DNA from 2 places in the Pseudomonas sp. DR48 genome. Region 2 is predicted to be linked to the other one. Evidence: predicted binding sites of a transcription regulator. Region 2 holds the regulator's gene; the other holds the start of a gene.

Region 1 (11,384 bases), 3.3 Mb from region 2:
CGGAAGGTGTCGTTTTTTCGGTGGCGGGGATGGCAGCCGTGATTTTCACGGCGTGCAAGCCTTTGGGCCCCTGGACGATATCGAAGTTGACGATTTGTCCCGCCTTGAGAGTCTTGTAGCCGCCCATCTCAATGGCAGAGTAGTGGGCAAAGAAATCGATTTCCTTGCCGTCCTCGTCGCGTCCTTCTCTGGCGTCGGTGTTAATGAAACCGAATCCCTTGGCATTGTTGAACCATTTCACCTTACCGACTGGCATACCCATATCCCTCTGCAACAGACTCCATCACTGGAGTATCATCCAGTACATCCGCAGTCAGTCTCTATAATTAAGATTGACTCCGCGGACCTTTTTTACCCACTGTGGGCTCTATTGGTTGTAACACTGATTTCCCGATAGTCAAGGTGACCAGGCAGTCGGAGTTGAAATCGACGTTGGCCGCCCCCACCACTGTATTTGAACAACTGACGAACCTTTCTTTCCATGCATGCAATCAGCCAGATTCGACTAACATTCAATCAGGATCGCCCGGCTCTCCAAAAAGAACACCCGGGAGCTCAAGACGACGATTCCGCAGGCATTGCTGTTCAGGAGGCAAAGCCTGCACTACAGGCGCCGCCGATGTACAAGGTGGTTTTGTTCAATGATGACTACACACCGATGGATTTCGTCGTCGAAGTGCTCGAGGTGTTTTTTAACCTGAATCGGGAGCTGGCGACCAAGGTCATGCTGGCCGTCCACACAGAAGGACGGGCAGTATGTGGAGTGTTTACCCGCGACATCGCCGAGACTAAGGCCATGCAGGTCAACCAGTACGCCAGGGAAAGCCAGCATCCGCTACTCTGTGAAATCGAGAAGGACGGTTAATCGCCGACCACTTGGGTATGAGGTGAAGCTATGTTAAACCGCGAGCTCGAAGTCACCCTCAATTTAGCCTTCAAGGAGGCTCGATCGAAGCGTCATGAATTCATGACCGTCGAACACCTCCTGCTGGCCCTATTGGATAATGAGGCTGCCGCCACCGTTTTGCGTGCCTGCGGCGCAAACCTCGACAAACTCAAGCATGATCTGCAGGAGTTCATTGACTCCACCACGCCATTGATCCCTATCCATGATGAGGATCGTGAAACCCAGCCAACCCTGGGCTTCCAGCGTGTCCTGCAGCGTGCTGTTTTCCACGTACAGAGCTCGGGCAAACGCGAAGTGACTGGCGCCAACGTGCTGGTCGCAATCTTCAGTGAGCAAGAGAGTCAGGCAGTGTTCCTGCTGAAACAGCAGAGCGTTGCGCGCATTGATGTCGTCAACTACATCGCTCATGGCATTTCCAAAGTGCCTGGGCATGGCGATCACTCTGAAGGTGAGCAAGATATGCAGGACGACGAGGGCGGTGAGTCTTCTTCTTCAGGCAATCCTCTGGATGCTTATGCCAGCAACCTCAACGAACTCGCGCGCCAGGGTCGTATCGATCCGTTGGTCGGCCGTGAGCTGGAAGTCGAGCGTGTCGCGCAGATCCTGGCGCGTCGTCGCAAAAACAATCCGCTGTTGGTAGGCGAGGCGGGCGTGGGTAAAACCGCGATTGCCGAAGGCCTGGCCAAGCGTATTGTCGACAACCAGGTGCCGGACCTGCTGGCCAACAGCGTGGTGTATTCCCTCGATCTGGGAGCCCTGCTGGCCGGGACCAAATACCGTGGCGATTTCGAGAAACGCTTCAAGGCGTTGCTCAATGAGCTGAAAAAACGTCCGCAGGCGATCCTGTTCATCGACGAAATCCACACCATCATCGGTGCGGGTGCTGCGTCCGGTGGCGTCATGGATGCCTCGAACCTGCTCAAGCCACTGCTGTCGTCGGGCGATATCCGTTGCATCGGTTCGACCACGTTCCAGGAATTCCGCGGGATCTTCGAGAAGGACCGGGCCCTGGCTCGGCGCTTCCAGAAGGTCGATGTGTCGGAGCCGTCGGTGGAAGACACCATCGGCATCCTGCGCGGCCTGAAAGGTCGTTTCGAAGCGCACCACAACATCGAATACAGCGATGAGGCGTTGCGTGCCGCTGCCGAACTGGCGTCGCGCTACATCAATGACCGGCACATGCCGGACAAAGCCATCGATGTCATCGACGAGGCGGGCGCCTATCAGCGTCTGCAGCCGATCGAGAAACGCGTGAAACGCATCGAAGTGCCTCAGGTCGAGGACATCGTTGCGAAAATCGCGCGGATTCCGCCAAAACACGTCACCAGCTCCGACAAAGAGCTGCTGCGTAACCTTGAGCGTGACCTGAAGCTGACCGTATTCGGCCAGGATGCCGCGATCGACTCGCTGTCGACTGCGATCAAACTGTCCCGCGCCGGTCTCAAGTCGCCTGACAAGCCTGTCGGTTCGTTCCTGTTCGCAGGGCCGACCGGTGTCGGTAAAACCGAAGCGGCACGTCAGCTGGCCAAGGCCTTGGGGATCGAGCTGGTTCGCTTCGACATGTCCGAGTACATGGAGCGCCACACCGTATCGCGTCTGATCGGTGCACCTCCAGGCTATGTCGGGTTCGATCAGGGCGGTCTGCTGACCGAAGCCATCACCAAGCAGCCTCACTGCGTGCTGTTGCTCGATGAGATCGAGAAGGCGCATCCGGAAGTCTTCAACTTGCTGCTGCAGGTGATGGACCACGGTACGCTGACCGATAACAACGGGCGAAAGGCGGACTTCCGTAACGTGATCGTCATCATGACGACCAACGCCGGTGCCGAAACAGCGGCTCGCGCTTCGATCGGTTTCACCCATCAGGACCACTCGTCCGATGCGATGGAAGTGATCAAGAAGAGCTTCACGCCGGAGTTCCGTAACCGTCTGGACACCATTATCCAGTTTGGTCGTCTCAGTCATGAGGTCATCAAAAGCGTGGTGGACAAGTTCCTTACCGAGCTTCAGGCGCAGTTGGAAGACAAGCGCGTGCAGTTGGAAGTGACCGACGCTGCGCGTGGCTGGCTGGCGGCAAGTGGCTACGACACGGCGATGGGCGCTCGTCCAATGGCGCGTTTGATCCAGGACAAGATCAAGCGTCCGCTGGCTGAGGAGATTCTGTTTGGCGAGTTGGCTGACCATGGTGGTGTGGTTCATATCGATTTGAAGGATGGCGAGCTGACCTTCGATTTCGAGACCACAGCTGAGATGGCCTGACGGTTGTTGATCTGTTGTAGAGCTAGAGGCGCCTTCGGGCGCCTTTTTGCTGTTGGGGGCTTTGGGTTTGGGTGGATATCCGTTGGTGCGGTAACGGCGGCTGGCGGTTTCGCCCTGACGGCGACTCACTTTTTTTACAAACGCCTAAAAAAAGTAAGCAAAAAAACGCTTGCTCCTACGTTCGGCCCACTCGCTGGGGCTCGGGGTTCCTTCGCTCCGGGATCCATCCGGGGGGCATCGCCTCCGGTTTGCTTCGCTGCACCTCCTCTCGATGTGTTCGACTTCGTCGAACGGTCGCTGCGCTCCCACCCCGGATGAATCCCTCCCCTCAGCCTTCCGATGTCGCACGTGGATCAAGATCAAGAGCTGCAGCCGAGCTAACGCTCATCCTGTTGAGTGGTGAGAAGCACATGCACACCCATCCCCTGTAGGAGCTGTCGAGTGAAACGAGGCTGCGATCTTTTAATCTTTTAATCTTTTGATCTGCTGTGGCTGTGGCTGTGGCTGTGGCTGTGGCTGTGGCTGTGGCTGTGGCTGTGGCTTTTGATCTTGATCTTGATCTTGATCTGCTTTTGATCTTTCGCCCCTTCGGCAGGCCGAGCGTAGGTGTTCATCAGGGGGTTAGGCGCGTAGCGCCGTGCGGCGCAGCCGCACACATCGAGAGGAGGTCGTCGCGAAGCAGACCGGAGGCGATGCCCCCTGATGGACACCGTAGCGAGGGTACGCGGAGCCTCAGCGAGGCGCCGTACGCCGGGGCGAAGCCTTTTGCTTACTTTTCGGCGTCTGGAAAAGTGAGTCGCTGTAAAAGCGAAACCATAAGCCGCCGTTACCGCAGCAACGGATATACACCCAAACCCCAAAACCCCAAAACCCAAGAACCCAGGCCCCCACCAAATCGCAGGCAAACAAAAACGCCCGGCATAAACCGGGCGTTTTGTATTGACTTGATTAGCGAGCGCGGTAAGTGATGCGCCCTTTGCTCAAGTCATAGGGCGTCAGCTCGACGCGCACTTTGTCACCGGTAAGAATACGAATGTAGTTCTTGCGCATCTTGCCGGAGATATGCGCGGTTACGACGTGCCCATTTTCCAACTCCACACGAAACATGGTGTTGGGCAGGGTGTCGACGACAGTGCCTTCCATTTCGAAGCTGTCTTCTTTCGACATGCAGTAAAGCCCTCGGTGTCCAATGAATGGCCCGGTGCAACTGCGCCAGGCAAAAGCGGCGTGCATTGTGCCCGAAAAATGGGGTTTAAGCCAAGGGGTTCTAGTTCAGGATGACCCAACGTTGATTAATCAGCAGTTCGATAGGGCGATATTGGGTCTTGTAGCTCATCTTTTTGCAGTTCTTGATCCAGTAGCCGAGGTAGACGGCTTCCAGGCCAAGACGTTTGGCCTCGGCAATCTGCCACAGGATCGCGTAGCGCCCCAGGCTGCGGCGTTCTTCTTCGGGTTCGTAGAAGGTGTAGACCGCCGACAAACCGTTTGGCAGTAAGTCGGTGACAGCTACCGCCACGAGTCGGCCTTCGAGGCGAAATTCGTAAAAGCGTGAAAACGGCAGGTCACGCACCAGGAAGGTCGAAAATTGGTCACGGCTCGGCGGATACATATCGCCGTCGGCGTGCCGCTGTTCGATGTAGCGCTGGTAGAGATCGAAATACTCTTCGCTGTATTGCGGTCTGGCAGGACGCACTTGCAGGTCGACGTTGCGTTTGAAAATGCGTTTCTGCTGACGGTTGGGCGTAAATTGCGCCACGGGGATGCGCGCCGGAACGCACGCATTGCAATTCTGGCAATGAGGCCGGTAGAGATGATCGCCGCTGCGACGAAAACCCATTTCAGACAGATCTGCGTAGACATGCACATCCATGGGCTGACTAGGGTCGAGGAACAGCGTGGTGGCCTGCTCCTCGGGCAGATAACTGCAAGAGTGGGGCTGAGTGGCATAGAACTTCAAACGCGCCAACTCGGTCATGATCAACCCTCGGGGATAAGCTTTGCATTAAGTGTAAGCCACGCGCGCAAATGTCGCTCAGCAAACCCAGGTGGCACGGCTGGGTTGATCCAGATGCTGCGCAAGGTAGCCGGCAAACTCGCGGCGGGGAATGGCCCTGGCCCCCAGACTGTGCAGATGGTCGGTCGGCATCTGGCAATCGATCAGCACAAAACCTGAGTCTTTCAGATGTCGCACCAGTGTGGCAAAACCAAATTTCGAGGCATTGTCGGCGCGGCTGAACATGGACTCGCCGAAAAACAGCTGACCCATCGCCAGGCCATAGAGCCCGCCAACCAATACGCCATCGTCCCAGACCTCCACGGAGTGCGCGTAGCCGCGCCTGTGCAACTCGAGGTAGGCGGTCTGCATCGCGTCGGTGATCCAGGTGCCGTCGGCGTAATCGCGTGGTGCGGCGCAGGCGGCAATGACCGAGGCGAAATCCTGATCGAAGGTCACTTGGTAGCGTTGCTGGCGCAGCAATTTGTTCAGGCTGCGCGAGACATGCAGTTCGTCGGGAAACAGCACTGTGCGTGGATCCGGCGACCACCAGAGAATCGGCTGTCCCTCCGAGAACCACGGAAAGCAGCCGTGGCGATACGCCTGTATCAGACGATCGGCAGACAGGTCGCCGCCTGCGGCCAGCAGACCGTTGGGGTCGCGCATGGCTTTTTCCAGCGGCGGAAAGGTCAGGGTGTTGCGTTGTAACCAAGTCAGCATGGCATCCGGGCTTGCAGAAGGGGAGGGCGGTGGCGGGCCATTGGGCCCGCCGTCAAGTTTGCCGTCAAACGACGGGAATGTCGTCGAGGTATTTCTCGGCGTCCAGTGCGGCCATGCAGCCAGCCCCTGCGGAAGTCACTGCCTGGCGGTACACGTGATCGGCTACGTCGCCTGCGGCAAAGACGCCGGGAATCTCGGTGGCGGTGGCATCGCCCTCGTTGCCGCCCTTGACCAGCAGGTAGCCGTCGCGCATGGGCAGTTGGCCGATAAACAAGTCGGTATTGGGCTTGTGGCCGATGGCGATGAACACGCCGGCCACAGGCAACTCGCTGGTCTCGCCGGTGTGGCTGTCGCGCAGGCGGGCGCCGGTCACGCCGCTGGCGTCGCCCAGAATTTCATCCAGATGTTGATTCCAGTGCAGGCGGATATTGCCGGTGGCGGCCTTTTCGAAAAGCTTGTCCTGAAGGATTTTCTCCGAGCGCAACTTGTCGCGCCGGTGAATCAGGTGGACTTCCTTGGCGATGTTCGACAGGTACAGGGCTTCTTCGACTGCAGTGTTGCCGCCGCCGACGACCGCGACCACTTGATTGCGATAGAAGAACCCGTCGCACGTGGCACAAGCTGAAACGCCACGGCCGGCAAAGGTCTCTTCCGACGCCAGTCCCAGGTATTGCGCTGAAGCGCCGGTCGCAATGATCAGGGCGTCGCACGTATAGGTGCCGCCATCGCCGATCAGTTCGAAGGGGCGCTGCTGCAACTTGGCGGTATGAATGTGGTCGTAAACGATCTGTGTGTCGAAGCGTTCGGCGTGTTTTTGCATGCGTTCCATCAGCACCGGACCGGTAAGGCCTTCGACGTCGCCGGGCCAGTTATCGACTTCGACGGTGGTGGTTAGCTGGCCACCTGCCTGTATGCCGGTAATGACAACGGGTTTGAGGTTGGCACGAGCGGCATAAACGGCTGCGCTGTAACCGGCAGGGCCGGAACCCAGAATGATCAGGCGGGAATGCTTCGCTTCGCTCATAAAAACACCTCATAAGCCTTTGTCACAAAAGAGAATGCATGCTCAAATTGAATCGCGCGTAACCTGCCTTTGGCTATGCTACATCCAAGGGCTTGAAGCATGGCATCGGGCGAACAAACCCGTACAATGCCTGCCTGTAACTGTGTTTGTAACAAAATAAGCAGTGCGTACCGTGTTTAAAAAAACCAGGGCGCAGTGTTAAAAGTAGTCTCAGTTGCGCCTGTTAACTTTTTTACCTGCCTGGATTGGGCAGTTTTTTATAGTCAATCAACAGATGGACGCGCCACGGGCGCAGGAAAAGAAGCGTTTTGAAGAAATCCACCGCAGCACCCAAGACAGTCGTTCCGCTCTGGCGCCAGCATTTGCACTACCGGCTCAAGGAAGGTGCATTGATCGCCATCGGCGGCCTGTGCCTGTTCCTGATGATGGCCTTGTTGACGTATGGCAAGGACGATCCGGGCTGGAGCCACAACAGCAAGATCGAGGACGTGCAGAACTTCGGCGGACCGGTCGGTTCCTACAGCGCCGATATCCTGTTCATGGTGCTGGGTTATTTCGCCTATATCTTCCCGCTGCTGCTGGCGATCAAGGCGTATCAGATCTTCCGTCAGCGCCACGAAGCGTGGGAGTGGAGCGGCTGGCTGTTCTCCTGGCGCCTGATCGGCCTGGTATTTCTGGTGCTGTCTGGCGCCGCCCTGGCACATATCCATTTTCACGCGGCGACCGGTCTGCCGGCCGGCGCTGGCGGTGCGCTGGGCGAAAGCCTTGGCGATCTGGCCAGGAACGCCCTGAACATTCAGGGCAGCACGTTGTTGTTCATTGCGCTGTTCCTGTTCGGCCTGACCGTGTTCACCGACCTGTCATGGTTCAAGGTGATGGACGTCACCGGCAAGATTACCCTCGACCTGCTGGAACTGTTCCAGGGCGCGGCCAATCGCTGGTGGGCCGCCCGTGTCGAGCGCAAGCAACTGGTTGCGCAGTTGCGTGAAGTCGACGATCGCGTTCATGACGTGGTTGCGCCGACTGTCACCGACAAACGCGAGCAGGCCAAGGTCAAGGAGCGCTTGATCGAGCGCGAACAAGCGTTAAGCAAACACATGTCGGACCGCGAGAAGCAGGTGCCGCCTGTGATCGCCCCCGCGCCGCCAAAACCGGCAGCGCCGAGCAAACGTGTGGAAAAAGAGAAGCAGGCACCGCTGTTCGTCGACAGCGCCGTCGAAGGCACCTTGCCGCCGATCTCGATTCTCGATCCGGCAGAAAAGAAACAACTCAATTACTCCCCGGAATCCCTGGCGGCCGTCGGCCATTTGCTGGAAATCAAGCTCAAGGAATTCGGCGTCGAAGTCTCGGTGGATTCGATCCACCCAGGCCCGGTGATTACCCGTTACGAAATCCAGCCCGCCGCCGGGGTCAAGGTCAGTCGCATTTCCAACCTGGCAAAAGACCTGGCGCGCTCCCTGGCCGTGACCAGCGTGCGGGTGGTGGAAGTGATTCCCGGCAAGACCACCGTCGGTATCGAGATTCCCAACGAAGACCGCCAGATCGTGCGCTTCTCCGAAGTACTGTCGACGCCCGAGTACGACAACTTCAAGTCGCCTGTCACCTTGGCCTTGGGCCACGACATCGGCGGCAAGCCGGTCATCACCGACCTGGCGAAAATGCCTCACTTGCTGGTGGCCGGTACGACCGGTTCCGGTAAGTCGGTGGGTGTGAACGCGATGATCCTGTCGATCCTGTTCAAGTCCGGCCCGGAAGACGCCAAGCTGATCATGATCGACCCGAAAATGCTTGAACTGTCGATCTACGAAGGCATTCCGCACCTGCTGTGCCCGGTGGTCACCGACATGAAGGATGCGGCCAACGCCCTGCGCTGGAGCGTGGCGGAGATGGAGCGTCGCTACAAACTGATGGCGAAGATGGGCGTACGAAACCTGTCGGGCTTCAACGCCAAGGTCAAGGAAGCCCAGGACGCCGGGACACCGTTGACCGATCCGTTGTACAAGCGCGAAAGCATTCACGACGAAGCACCGTTGCTGACCAAGCTGCCAACCATCGTCGTAGTGGTCGACGAATTCGCCGACATGATGATGATCGTCGGCAAGAAGGTTGAAGAACTGATCGCCCGTATCGCCCAGAAGGCCCGTGCGGCCGGTATCCACTTGATTCTCGCGACCCAGCGTCCGTCGGTTGACGTGATCACCGGTCTGATCAAGGCGAACATCCCGACGCGCATGGCGTTCCAGGTGTCGAGCAAGATCGACTCGCGGACCATCATCGACCAGGGCGGCGCCGAGCAATTGCTGGGCCACGGTGACATGCTCTACATGCCGCCGGGCACCAGCCTGCCGATTCGGGTTCACGGCGCTTTCGTGTCCGATGACGAAGTTCACCGGGTGGTGGAAGCCTGGAAGCTGCGTGGCGCGCCGGAATACAACGACGAGATCCTGGCCGGTGTCGAAGAGGCCGGCAGTGGCTTTGAAAATGGCGGCGGTGGCGGTGACGACGATGCTGAAACCGATGCCTTGTACGACGAAGCCGTCCAGTTCGTTCTGGAAAGCCGCCGTGCCTCCATCTCTGCAGTTCAGCGCAAGCTGAAAATCGGCTACAACCGCGCCGCGCGCATGATCGAAGCCATGGAAATGGCCGGGGTCGTGACGTCCATGAATACCAACGGTTCGCGTGAAGTCCTGGCCCCGGGCCCGGTACGCGACTGATTTGAATTGAAAGGGCATCGCGACATGCAATGCCCGTACTCCCACGAATGTTATGAGGACTCCCATGCGTCTTATCCGCATGCTGTTGTTGCCGGTACTGGCTTTGACCACGCTCTCGGCTCACGCCGATGACAAGGACGTGGCGCGTCTGACCCAATTGCTGGAAACATCCAAGACCCTGACTGCACGCTTTTCGCAACTGACCCTCGATGGCAGCGGCACCCAATTGCAGGAAACCGCCGGTGACATGTCGCTGCAACGTCCAGGCCTGTTTTACTGGCACACCAATGCACCCGCTGAACAAACGATGGTTTCCGACGGCAAGAAGGTCACCCTGTGGGACCCGGACCTTGAACAGGTCACCATCAAGACCCTCGACCTGCGCCTGACCCAGACTCCAGCCCTGTTGTTGTCGGGTGACGTGTCCAAGATCAGCCAGAGCTTCGACATCAGCGCCAAGGAAGCCGGCGGCGTGATCGACTTCACCTTGAAGCCGAAAACCAAAGACACGCTGTTTGACAGCCTGCGCCTGTCGTTCCGCAACGGTCTGGTCAATGACATGCAACTGATCGACAGTGTCGGCCAGCGCACCAACATCCTGTTCACCGGCGTGAAGGCCAACGAGCCGATCCCGGCTTCCAAGTTCAAGTTCGACATCCCCAAGGGTGCGGACGTGATCCAGGAATAAAACGCAGTCCCCAGTGAGGTTTCATAAGTAGTGATGGACCTGTTTCGCAGTGCCCCGATAGCTCAGCCCCTGGCCGCTCGCCTGCGTGCGGCCAATCTGGACGAGTACGTCGGTCAGGAACACCTGCTCGCTCGCGGCAAGCCTTTGCGCGAAGCCCTGGAGCAGGGTGCCCTGCACTCGATGATTTTCTGGGGACCGCCGGGAGTGGGCAAGACCACCCTGGCGCGGTTGTTGGCGGAAGTCTCGGATGCGCACTTCGAAACGGTCTCGGCGGTGCTGGCTGGCGTGAAAGAGATCCGTCAGGCGGTGGAAATCGCCAAGCAGCAGGCCGGGCAATACGGCAAACGAACCATCCTGTTCGTCGATGAAGTGCATCGCTTCAACAAGTCGCAGCAGGATGCGTTTCTGCCCTACGTTGAAGACGGCACGCTGATTTTCATCGGCGCGACCACTGAAAACCCCTCGTTCGAACTCAATAACGCCTTGCTCTCACGGGCGCGTGTCTATGTGCTCAAAAGCCTCGACGAAGCGGCTTTGCGCAAATTGGTGCATCGCGCGCTGACCGAAGAGCGTGGCCTGGGCAAGCGGCAACTGACCCTCAGCGATGAAGGCTTCCAGATGCTGCTGTCCGCCGCCGATGGCGATGGCCGCCGTTTGCTCAACCTGTTGGAAAACGCCTCGGACCTGGCGGAAGACAACAGCGAGATCGGTGTCGACCTGCTGCAAAGCCTGCTCGGCGATACCCGGCGCCGTTTCGACAAGGGCGGCGAGGCGTTCTACGACCAGATATCGGCGCTGCATAAATCGGTACGCGGCTCCAATCCCGATGGCGCGTTGTACTGGTTCGCGCGGATGATCGATGGCGGTTGCGACCCGTTGTACCTGGCCCGGCGCGTGGTGCGCATGGCCAGCGAAGACATCGGTAACGCCGACCCGCGTGCCCTGAGCCTGTGCCTGGCGGCGTGGGAAGTGCAGGAGCGCCTCGGCAGTCCTGAAGGCGAGTTGGCAGTGGCCCAGGCCATCACGTATCTGGCGTGCGCGCCGAAAAGCAATGCGGTGTACATGGGTTTCAAAGCCGC
Region 2 (11,384 bases):
ATCAGCGGCCGCAAGACCCCGGTGGTCGAACGTCGGGCGAAGAACCTCGGCATTCCACACCTTTATCAGGGGCGCGAAGACAAACTGGTGGTGCTGGACGAACTTCTGGCCCAACTCAACCTAAGCTATGAACAAGTTGCCTATTTGGGTGACGACTTGCCAGACCTGCCGGTGATTCGCCGCGTTGGCCTGGGCATGGCGGTGGCCAATGCCGCCAGCTTCGTACGTGAAAACGCCCATGGCATTACCCTGGCCCGCGGTGGCGAGGGTGCCGCTCGTGAATTCTGCGAATTGATCCTGCTCGCCCAGGGCCGCCTTGATGCGGCCAACGCCGCGTACCTGTGAGCCCATTATGTTGAGCAAAAAGATTCGTAACATGCTGTTGTTCAGTTGCATCGCGGCGCTGTTCGCCGCGGTCGGCTACTGGAACATCAGCCCGGAACGCTTCCTCGATAAGGCCGTAGCCAAGGTCGACGAAAGCGCCATTGACTATTACGCCACCAACGCCCACAGCGTGCAGTACCTGCCGGACGGCAAATTGCAGTACGAAATGACGTCCGACAAGGTTGAACACCTGAAAGCGACCGAGGTGACGTTGCTGACCAACCCCGACCTGAACATGTTTCGCGGCACCCAGTTTCCGTGGCACGTCCAGAGCGAGCGAGGAGAAGTCAATCCCGACGGCACTCAGGTCGAACTGATTGATTCAGTGCGCATCACGCGTTTCGACGAGAAAAACCGCAAGACCCTGATTACCACCACCCGTATGACTGTGTTCCCCAAGGAGCAATATGCGCAGACCGATCAACCCGTTAGAATCGACGGCGCTGGCGGTGTATCGACAGGCAACGGAATGAAAGCGTACTTGAAAGAAAGCAGGATACACCTGCTATCGAACGTAAGAGGACAGTATGAGGCTCGTTAAAACTCTCCCTATTTTGCTCAGTCTGGGCGCAGCACTGGGAAGCGTGAGCGCCTGGGCTCTGCCGAACGATCAAGAGCAGCCTATCCGCATTCAGGCCGACGATGCCCAACTGGACGACAAGAATGGCGTTGCCACCTATAAAGGTGACGTGATCATCACCCAGGGCTCGATGATCGTTAAAGGCAACACCGTGACCATCACCCGCACGCCGACCGGTGAAATTGACGTGGTGACCTCGGTGGGCAACCTCGCCTACTTCGAACAATTGCAGACCGCCGGCGATACCAAGCCTGTTCAGGGCTGGGGCATCACCATCCAGTACCACGCCGCGCAAAACCGCATCGTCCTGATCGATAAGGCAAAAGTCATCGACAAGGACAACAACATCACTCAAGGCGAGAAAATCGTCTACGACACCGTCAAAAAGCTTGCGAGCGCCGGTCGCGCCACAGGCAACAAGGTCACCGAAGCGCGCCCACGCATCGACATGGTGATCCAGCCCAAGCCGAAAAACGACGCGAAAAAGGCTCCATAATGGCAACTCTGAAAGCTCAGCATCTGGCCAAGAGCTACAAGAGCCGCCAGGTCGTGCGTGACGTCAGCCTGTCAATCGACAGCGGTCAGATCGTCGGCCTGCTGGGCCCTAACGGCGCCGGCAAGACCACCTGCTTCTATATGATTGTCGGCCTGGTGCAGGCCGATCAGGGTCGTGTGCTGATCGATGACCTGGACGTCAGCCACCAGCCAATGCACGGTCGTGCAAAGGCCGGTATCGGCTATCTTCCGCAAGAAGCGTCGATTTTTCGCAAACTGTCGGTGGCCGACAACATCATGGCCATCCTCGAGACCCGCAAGGAGCTCGACAAGGACGGTCGTCGCAAGGAACTGGAAAGCCTGCTGCAGGAATTCCATATCAGCCACATCCGTGACAACCTCGGCATGAGCCTGTCCGGTGGTGAGCGCCGCCGCGTGGAAATCGCACGCGCCCTGGCCACCAACCCGAAATTCATCCTGCTCGACGAACCATTCGCCGGTGTGGACCCGATTTCGGTGGGCGACATCAAACAGATCATCTACCACCTCAAGGCCAAAGGCATTGGCGTGTTGATCACTGACCACAACGTCCGTGAGACCCTTGATATCTGCGAAACCGCCTACATCGTTAACGATGGACAGCTCATTGCCGAAGGCGACTCCGCCACAATCCTGGCCAATGACCTGGTGAAAGAAGTCTATCTGGGCCATGAGTTCCGCCTGTAAGCACTGAGGTGTCTGGCTGGTCGCCCGAGCGCTTGTCTCGATAAAAAATCAACATTTTTTTATTGTTACGGCGCTCTAGGCAAACGCTGCAGTTTCGGGCATATAATTTGCTTATGTTTGGCGCTCCGGCGCCCTGTAGTGGATGGCGCATGTGCGCCGGCGAATAAGGTGTTTAGCCCCTGCCATGAAACCATCGCTAGTCTTGAGAATGGGCCAGCAGCTGACGATGACACCGCAGCTGCAACAGGCCATCCGCCTGCTCCAATTGTCGACCCTGGACCTGCAACAGGAAATCCAGGAGGCTCTGGAGTCCAATCCGATGCTCGAACGCCAGGAAGAAGGCGACGACTTCGATAACGCCGACCCCTTGGCCGACAAAGCCGAACAACAACCCAACGCCGATGTTTCAGAGCCCTCCTACCAGGAAACCGCCCCGACGGTGGACAACCTGGAGGAAGGTGACTGGAATGAGCGCATTCCCAACGAGCTGCCCGTCGATACGGCATGGGAAGACGTTTACCAGACCAGCGCCAGCAGCCTGCCGAGCAGCGATGACGACGAGTGGGATTTCACTACCCGTACATCGGCCGGTGAAAGCCTGCAAAGCCATTTGCTGTGGCAGCTGAACCTGGCACCGATGTCCGACACCGATCGCTTGATCGCCGTGACCCTGATCGATTGCATCAACAATCAGGGCTACCTGGACGAAACCCTCGAGGAAATCCTCGAAGCCTTCGATCCGGAACTGGACATCGAACTGGACGAAATCGAAGCCGTCCTGCATCGCATCCAGCAATTCGAACCGGCCGGTATCGGCGCCCGCAACCTGGGCGAATGCCTGCTGCTGCAACTGCGCCAGCTGCCAGCCAAGACACCTTGGCTGGCGGAAGCCAAGCGCCTGGTCACCGACTACATCGATCTGCTCGGTAGCCGCGACTACAGCCAGCTGATGCGCCGCATGAAGCTCAAGGAAGATGAACTGCGCCAGGTGATCGAACTGGTGCAGAGCCTCAACCCGCGTCCGGGCTCGCAGATCGAGTCGAGCGAAGCCGAATACGTCGTCCCTGACGTGATCGTGCGCAAGGACAACGAGCGCTGGCTGGTCGAGCTGAATCAGGAATCGGTGCCACGGCTGCGGGTCAACGCCCAATATGCCGGTTTCGTGCGCCGCGCCGACACCAGCGCCGACAACACTTTCATGCGCAATCAGTTGCAGGAAGCACGCTGGTTCATCAAGAGCCTGCAAAGCCGCAACGAAACCCTGATGAAAGTGGCCACCCAGATCGTCGAGCATCAGCGCGGCTTCCTGGAGTACGGCGACGAAGCGATGAAACCGCTGGTCCTGCACGACATTGCCGAGGCAGTGGGCATGCACGAGTCGACCATTTCACGGGTGACCACACAGAAATTCATGCATACCCCTCGGGGCATTTATGAACTGAAATACTTTTTTTCCAGCCACGTCAGCACCTCCGAAGGCGGCGAATGCTCGTCCACGGCGATCCGCGCAATCATCAAAAAACTGGTTGCGGCGGAAAATCAGAAAAAGCCGTTGAGTGACAGCAAGATCGCTGGTTTACTGGAGGCACAAGGCATTCAGGTGGCTCGCCGCACCGTCGCCAAGTACCGCGAATCCCTCGGGATCGCGCCTTCGAGCGAACGCAAGCGGTTGATGTAGAGCCACGCCACAGCGTTCCAGTGGTAGATCATCTGGTCTACCGCTTTATGCACTGGCAACGAAGGAGAAGCTGTATGCAAGTCAACATCAGTGGACACCAACTGGAAGTGACCGAACCTCTGCGCGCCTACATCGGCGAAAAACTCGAACGATTAGAGAGGCATTTCGACAAGATCACCAACGTGCAGGTCACGATGTGCGTCGAAAAGCTGAAGCAGAAAATCGAAGCCACGTTGCATATTCCCGGCAATGAAGTGGTCGCCAACGCGGAACATACCGATATGTACGCGGCGATCGACTTACTGACCGACAAGCTCGATAAACAACTCAAAAAGCATAAGGAAAAGACCCAAAGCCTGCTCCAGGGCGCTACCGGTCGTTAACACTCCCAACCCATGATCCGACTTGAAAACATCCTGACCCCCGGCCGTTCTCTCGTGAACGTGCCGGGCGGCAGTAAAAAGAAAGCCCTTGAGCAAATTGCCACCCTGATCGCCCGGGAAGTGCCGGATCTGGAGATGCAAGATGTCTTCGAGGCTTTGATTGCCCGTGAAAAACTCGGTTCGACCGGTTTTGGCAACGGCATCGCCATCCCTCACTGTCGCATCAAGGGCTGCGAAGCGCCCATCAGTGCCCTGATACACCTTGAAGCCCCCATCGATTTCGACGCCATCGACGGCGCCCCGGTTGACCTGCTGTTCGTGCTGCTGGTCCCGCAGGCCGCTACCGATGCGCACCTGGAGCTACTGCGCCAGATCGCCAGCATGCTCGATCGCAAGGAAGTGCGCGAAAAACTGCGCAGCGCCCCGAGTAATGAAGCCTTGTATCAGGTCGTCCTGAGCGAGCAAAACGGTCATTAATCATGCGCTTGATCATTGTCAGTGGCCGTTCCGGCTCAGGTAAAAGTACCGCACTCGATGTTCTCGAGGACAACGGCTACTACTGCATCGACAACCTGCCCGCCGGCTTGCTGCCGGAACTCGCCGAGCGCGCGCTGATTCATACCGAGCTCGCACAACCGCTGGTCGCGGTATCCATCGATGCCCGCAACCTGCCCAGTCATCTGTCGCGATTTCCGGAACTACTGGAAGAAGTGCGCAGCCGGCACATCAAATGCGATGTGCTGTACCTGGACGCCGACGAAGAAACACTGCTCAAACGGTTTTCGGAAACCCGCCGTCGCCACCCGCTCAGTACCGCCCACCGTTCGTTGGCCGAGGCGATTCAGGACGAGACCAGTTTGCTGGGGCCGATTGCCGACCTGGCCGACCTCAAAGTCAACACCACCAACCTGAACCTGTATCAGTTGCGCGATACCATCAAGTTGCGCCTGCTGAACCAGCCGGACAGCGGCACTGCGTTCCTGGTGGAGTCGTTCGGATTCAAGCGAGGCATGCCAGTCGACGCAGACCTTGTGTTCGACGTGCGCTGCCTGCCCAACCCTTACTGGAAGCCGGAGTTGCGCGAGCTGTCCGGGCTTGATCAACCGGTGGCCGAGTACCTGGCGGCGCAACCGGACGTCGAAGAGATGTTCCAGGACATTTCCTCCTACCTGCTAAAATGGCTGCCGCGCTTCGCTGCGAGCAACCGTGCTTATGTCACCATTGCCATTGGCTGCACCGGCGGGCATCACCGCTCCGTCTACCTGACCGAACGTCTGGGCCAGGTTCTGCAACAATCCCTGAAGAACGTCCAGGTCCGCCACCGCGACCTCAGCTAAAGGATTCACATCGCGATGCCTGCTCTGGAAATCGAAATCATCAACAAGCTGGGCCTGCATGCCCGCGCTTCGGCAAAATTCGTTGGCGTTGCGGGTCAATTCAAGGATTGCACAATCAGAGTTGGACGCACGCCAGAATCCACCGTCGACGGCAAAAGCATCATGGCCATGATGATGCTCGCTGCTGGCAAGGGCACGAAGATCCACCTCAACACTGAAGGCGAGCAGGCACAGGAAGCGCTGGATGCCCTGGTGCAGTTGATCAACAACTACTTCGACGAAGGCGAATAACCGCCCCCTTTATGTAGCAGTTCGCTCCCACGGGGGCGGTGCAAGATGCAATAAAAAAGGCGCGCCACCCAATCGGGTGGCGCGCCTTTTTTGCGCTGCGATAAGCGTTAGCTACCGGCCACGGTCATCCGCTCGATCAACACCGAGCCTGTACGAATGTTGCTACGCAGCTCCAGGTCATTACCCACCGCGACGATCTGCTTGAACATGTCGCGCATGTTGCCGGCAATGGTCACTTCCTGAACCGCGAACTGGATTTCGCCGTTCTCGACCCAATAACCGGCCGCGCCACGGGAATAATCGCCCGTGACCATGTTCAGGCCCTGCCCCATCAACTCGGTGACCAGCAAGCCACGCCCCATACGGCGCAGCAACGCTGCCTGATCTTCGTCGCCATGGGTGACGAACAGGTTGTGTACGCCGCCTGCGTTGGCGGTACTTGGCATACCCAGCTTACGGCCGGAATAGGTGCCAAGGATGTACGACACCAATTCGCCCTTTTCGACGAACGGCTTGGCATAGGTCGCCAAGCCATCACCGTCGAACGCCGAACTGCCCATGGCGCGCATCAAATGCGGACGTTCATCGATGGTCAGCCATTCCGGGAACAGCTTCTGCCCCAAGGTGCCTTCAAGGAACGACGATTTGCGATACAGGCTACCGCCGGAAATCGCCGACAGGAAACTACCGAACAAACCACCGGCCAGTTCAGCGGAAAACAGCACCGGCACTTCGCAAGTCGGCACCGGACGCGCGCCCAGGCGGCTCGCCGCCCGTTGAGCGGCACGCTGGCCGATGCTCTCCGGACTGGCCAGCAAGTTGCCCTGACGGTTCACGTCATACCAGTAATCGCGCTGCATCTGGCCATCGGCCTCGGCGATCATGACGCAGCTCAGGCTGTGACGAGTCGACGCGTAGCCGCCGATAAACCCGTGGCTGTTGCCGTAAACACGGCAGCCTTGATGGGTGCTGAGGGTCGTGCCGTCAGCATTCTTGATCCGGCTATCGGCCGCAAACGCCGCCGCCTCACAGGTCAGCGCCTGCTCGATGGCCTGCTCCGGGGTAATGTCCCATTGGTGGAACAGGTCGAAATCCGGCAGATCCCGGGCCATCAACGCGGCATCAGCCAGGCCCGACGCTTCGTCTTCCGAGGTGTGCTTGGCGATGGCCAACGCCGCAGCGACGGTTTCGCGAATGGCTTCCGGGCCACTGGCCGATGTACTGGCCGAGCCTTTGCGCTGACCGACGTACAAGGTGATGCCAAAGCCCTGATCGCGGTTGAATTCGACGGTTTCGACTTCGCGCTGACGCACCGAAGTGGACAGGCCCTGCTCCAGCGACACCGCCACTTCACAGGCACTGGCACCCTGGCGCTTGGCTTCAGCGATGATCTGCTCGACTTGTTCTTGCAGTGCCGGCAACGCTTGTGGGCCGACGCTTTCAACTGCACTCATGCTGTTCTCCACTCAAATTCTGCTTTCGGCTAGGGCCTTCGAGCGACCGGGCCGGACAAGCGGCCCCCGACTGGTTATCATGGCGGCGTTTCTTTGCGGACGGCCACCATGGTTGATTCTTACGACGACTCCCTCGATACGGGAGAAAAAAGCAAATCCCAGGTCAAACGCGAGCTTCATGCTCTGGTTGACCTCGGCGAGCGCCTTACAACGCTCAAGCCTGACTTGCTGGCAAAACTGCCGTTGACCGACGCTATGCGTCGGGCTCTGGCCGATGCGCCCAAGCACACCGCGAATATCGCGCGTAAACGGCACCTTATGTTCATCGGCAAACTGATGCGCGATCAGGACACTGACGCCATTCTGACCTTGCTCGATCAACTCGATGCCTCCACCCGGCAGTACAACGAACGTTTCCATGGTCTGGAACGCTGGCGCGATCGCTTGATCGCGGGCGACGATGCAGTCCTGGAGAAGTTCGTGCTCGACTACCCGGAGGCTGATCGTCAGCAGTTGCGCTCCCTGATCCGTCAGGCCCAGCACGAACTGGCGACCAACAAGCCACCGGCATCGAGCCGTAAAATCTTCAAGTACATCCGTGAGCTGGACGAGACTCAACGCGGCCTGCGTTGATGCTCGAATCGGGTGAGTCGCCAAGCGGCTCACCCGAAGCTCCATCCTGTTTACGATCCTGTGCCACCCACAGTGATCGCATCGATTTTCAGCGTTGGCTGGCCGACACCCACCGGCACCGACTGCCCATCCTTGCCACACGTCCCCACTCCGCTGTCCAGCGCCAGATCATTGCCGACCATCGACACCTTGCTCATGGCTTCCGGACCGTTGCCGATCAATGTCGCGCCTTTGACCGGGGCGGTAATCTTGCCGTCTTCGATCAGGTACGCCTCGCTGGTGGAGAACACAAACTTGCCGCTGGTGATGTCTACCTGACCACCGCCGAGGTTGGCGCAGTAGATGCCGCGTTTTACCGAGGCAATGATTTCCGCCGGGTCGCTTTCGCCCGCCAGCATGTAGGTGTTGGTCATGCGCGGCATCGGCAAGTGTGCGTAGGATTCACGGCGACCGTTACCGGTGCGGGCAACGCCCATCAGGCGTGCGTTGAGCTTGTCCTGCATGTAGCCCTTGAGTACGCCGTTCTCGATCAGCGTGGTGCACTCGGTCGGGGTGCCCTCGTCGTCGACGCTCAGGGAGCCGCGGCGGCCCGCCAACGTACCGTCATCGACGATGGTGCAGAGCTTGGACGCAACCATCTCGCCCATGCGCCCGCTGTAGGCGGAACTGCCCTTGCGGTTGAAGTCGCCTTCCAGGCCGTGACCGACCGCTTCGTGCAGCAGCACGCCGGACCAACCCGAACCCAACACCACCGGCAACGTACCGGCCGGCGCCGGGATCGCTTCAAGGTTGACCAGCGCCTGACGCAACGCTTCACGGGCGTAACCCATGGCGCGGTCATCGCTGAGGAAATAACGGTAATCGGTGCGACCGCCACCGCCATGACCACCGCGCTCGCGGCGACCGTTCTGCTCGACGATCACGCTGACGTTAAAGCGCACCAATGGCCGTACATCTGCCGCCAGACTACCGTCCGTCGAAGCCACGAGGATTCGCTCCCAGACGCCGGCCATGCTCACGGTGACTTGCTGAATACGCGGGTCGAGGGCGCGTGTCGCGACGTCGATGCGTTTAAGCAACTCGACTTTCTCGGCGCGCGTCATCACTTCCAAAGGATTGTCCGGCCCGTATAACTGGGCGACATCGGCCGTGGTGAACGCCTGCACCGTGCCATTCTGCCCGGCGCGCGAGATCGAGCGCGCAGCACGTGCCGCCGCGCCCAGGGCTTCCAGCGTGATCGCATTGCTGTAGGCAAACCCGGTTTTTTCACCCGATTGCGCACGAACGCCGACGCCCTGATCGAGGTTGAAGCTGCCTTCCTTGACGATCCCGTCTTCCAGCGCCCAGGACTCGGAAATCTGCCCCTGGAAATACAGGTCGGCGGCATCGATGCCCGGGCCGGCCAGATCGCCGAGCACACCTTGCAGGCTTTCGATGGTTACGCCGCCGGGCGCCAGGAGGTGTTCACTGACTGAGGACAACAACTCGCTCATATGCTTTACGCCTTAAATTCATCGTTCTGAGGCAGGTCGCTGGGCGCCCTGCGAGAAAAAGCGCCGGTGACTGGACACCGGCATCCGCGCCCTGATGGACGCCTGTTCGCTGCTATCGCGTTCGGCCAGCAGCACGGCCTCGCCTTGATCCTGTTGCGCCAGCACGCGGCCCCACGGGTCGATGATCGCGGCATGGCCAAAGGTTTCTCGCGGCCCCGGATGCGTCCCACCCTGAGCGGCTGCGAGTATGTAACATTGAGTCTCGATGGCCCGCGCGCGAATCAGCACGTCCCAGTGCGCCGCGCCGGTCACCGCCGTAAAAGCCGATGGCGCGGTAATCAGCTGCGCGCCGCCAGCCCGTAATTCGCTATACAGCTCCGGGAAACGCAGGTCATAACACACCGTCAGGCCGACCCGGCCGACGGGTGTATCGGCTAACACCACGCCGCTGCCATGAGCATAGTCATCGGACTCGCGATAACGCCCGCGATTGTCCGCAACGTCCACGTCGAACAGGTGCAGCTTGTCGTAACGCGCCACTGTCTCGCCCTGGTCGTTCACTAAGAGCGAGCAGGCATGCACCTTGGCCGTCGGTTGATCCATCGGCGGCAACGGCAATGTGCCGGCCACTATCCATAACTTGAGGTCGCGGGCGGTCTGTTTCAACCACGGCAGGATCGGGCCTTCACCCAAGGCCTCGGCGCGACCAATGTCGGCAATGTCGCGACGGCCCATGGCCGCGAAGTTTTCTGGCAGCACCGCAAGCTGCGCACCGCCGGCTGCCGCCTGCTCGAGCAGATGACGGGCCCGGGCAAGATTGGCCAGCACATCGCTCTGGCTGACCATTTGAATCACCGCAAAAGACATGGCCTTTTCCTGATCTGGAATCAACACATACCTGTAGGGGTTGTCGAGTGAAACGAGGCTGCGATCTTTTGATTTTGCTTTTTAACATCAAAGATCAAAAGATCGCAGTCTCGTTTCACTCGACAGCTCCTACAGGGGACTTACGGCCATGCTACTCCATCGGCCTGAAGCGTGGCGCTGTCAAAAAGGTTTGTCGTAGGTGATTTTCGGCTCTTTCCACGGTCCTTTGACCGTGTATTTCACGCTGGCGAAACGGGCCACCCGGTCTCCGATCAACTTGTCGATCAGGAACAGCGCGCCGCCAACCGCCGGTGCGCCGACGATCAACGCGGCAATCGGCAGATTGTTGGTCACCGGCAACGTCACCATCAATTTGGCATCGATCTGGTCACCGACCAGGTTCAGCGTGCCGTTGAGCTCAACATTGCTCGAAGGTCCGGTCATCTGGATGGGCTCCTTGGTCACGTAAACGCCGTTGGTCGCAACCAGCAGGCCTTTGACCCGGTCATAACTCAGGCCTTTGCCAAACAAGTCGGAGAAGTCCAGGCGCAGACGGCGACCGATGGAGTTGAAGTTGAGCAGGCCGAAAACCCGCAGGGCCTGGGCACCGCCCTCGACTTCAACGAACTGGCCTTTGCTCAGCGATGCATCCAGGGTGCCGGAGAAACGCTTGCTCGCCAGCCAGGCTGGGGAGCCCGGCCAGCGACCATCCACGTCCATACGAAACTCTTCGCTGGTGACGCTCGGCGCAAAGCCCCAGCCTTTGAGTACATCGGCAAGGTTCTTGCCGCTGATTCGTCCCTTGAACCAACTGCTGGAACTCCCCGGTATCCCTTCCCAGCCACCATTGCCCTGCAACAGAATGCCCTTGAGCCCCAAGTCCAGGGTATTGAGCGCGATGCCTCTGGCGGTCGGACGGATTTTCAGATACCAGGCACCGACCAGGTCTTGCCCCTGGAATAGCTGATTGATGGTGATATCCAGTGCAGGGATCTTGGTCGGGTCTACGGAGGCCAGCGGATCCGGCGAATTCTCGTCGGCCAGCACTTTAGGATCCGGCGCC

Evidence for each region. Region 2 encodes sigma-54, which starts transcription at its own class of promoters, with help from an activator protein. Its sites were predicted from a motif close to ANTGGCATNNANNTTGCTNT; they were not measured.
Region 1: a site for sigma-54 is predicted at 6,954-6,973, ahead of K5K95_RS30990 (DNA translocase FtsK). Genes of this name have one in related genera too.

Annotation. Positions count from the first base shown of each region.
Region 1 covers NZ_CP081946.1:6,826,236-6,837,619, reverse strand. The annotation lists gene K5K95_RS31025 (cold shock domain-containing protein) at 1-256, opposite strand, end outside; gene clpS (ATP-dependent Clp protease adapter ClpS) at 482-865, shown strand; gene clpA (ATP-dependent Clp protease ATP-binding subunit ClpA) at 896-3,166, shown strand; gene infA (translation initiation factor IF-1) at 4,115-4,333, opposite strand; gene K5K95_RS31005 (arginyltransferase) at 4,434-5,141, opposite strand; gene aat (leucyl/phenylalanyl-tRNA--protein transferase) at 5,199-5,879, opposite strand; gene trxB (thioredoxin-disulfide reductase) at 5,944-6,903, opposite strand; gene K5K95_RS30990 (DNA translocase FtsK) at 7,212-9,617, shown strand; gene lolA (outer membrane lipoprotein chaperone LolA) at 9,682-10,305, shown strand; gene K5K95_RS30980 (replication-associated recombination protein A) at 10,339-11,384, shown strand, end outside.
Region 2 covers NZ_CP081946.1:2,950,032-2,961,415, reverse strand. The annotation lists gene K5K95_RS13300 (KdsC family phosphatase) at 1-345, shown strand, start outside; gene lptC (LPS export ABC transporter periplasmic protein LptC) at 353-925, shown strand; gene lptA (lipopolysaccharide transport periplasmic protein LptA) at 912-1,460, shown strand; gene lptB (LPS export ABC transporter ATP-binding protein) at 1,460-2,185, shown strand; gene K5K95_RS13280 (RNA polymerase factor sigma-54) at 2,370-3,863, shown strand; gene hpf (ribosome hibernation-promoting factor, HPF/YfiA family) at 3,938-4,246, shown strand; gene ptsN (PTS IIA-like nitrogen regulatory protein PtsN) at 4,259-4,723, shown strand; gene rapZ (RNase adapter RapZ) at 4,726-5,583, shown strand; gene K5K95_RS13260 (HPr family phosphocarrier protein) at 5,599-5,874, shown strand; gene pmbA (metalloprotease PmbA) at 5,982-7,328, opposite strand; gene yjgA (ribosome biogenesis factor YjgA) at 7,437-7,961, shown strand; gene tldD (metalloprotease TldD) at 8,012-9,454, opposite strand; gene K5K95_RS13240 (carbon-nitrogen hydrolase family protein) at 9,473-10,321, opposite strand; gene K5K95_RS13235 (YhdP family protein) at 10,502-11,384, opposite strand, start outside.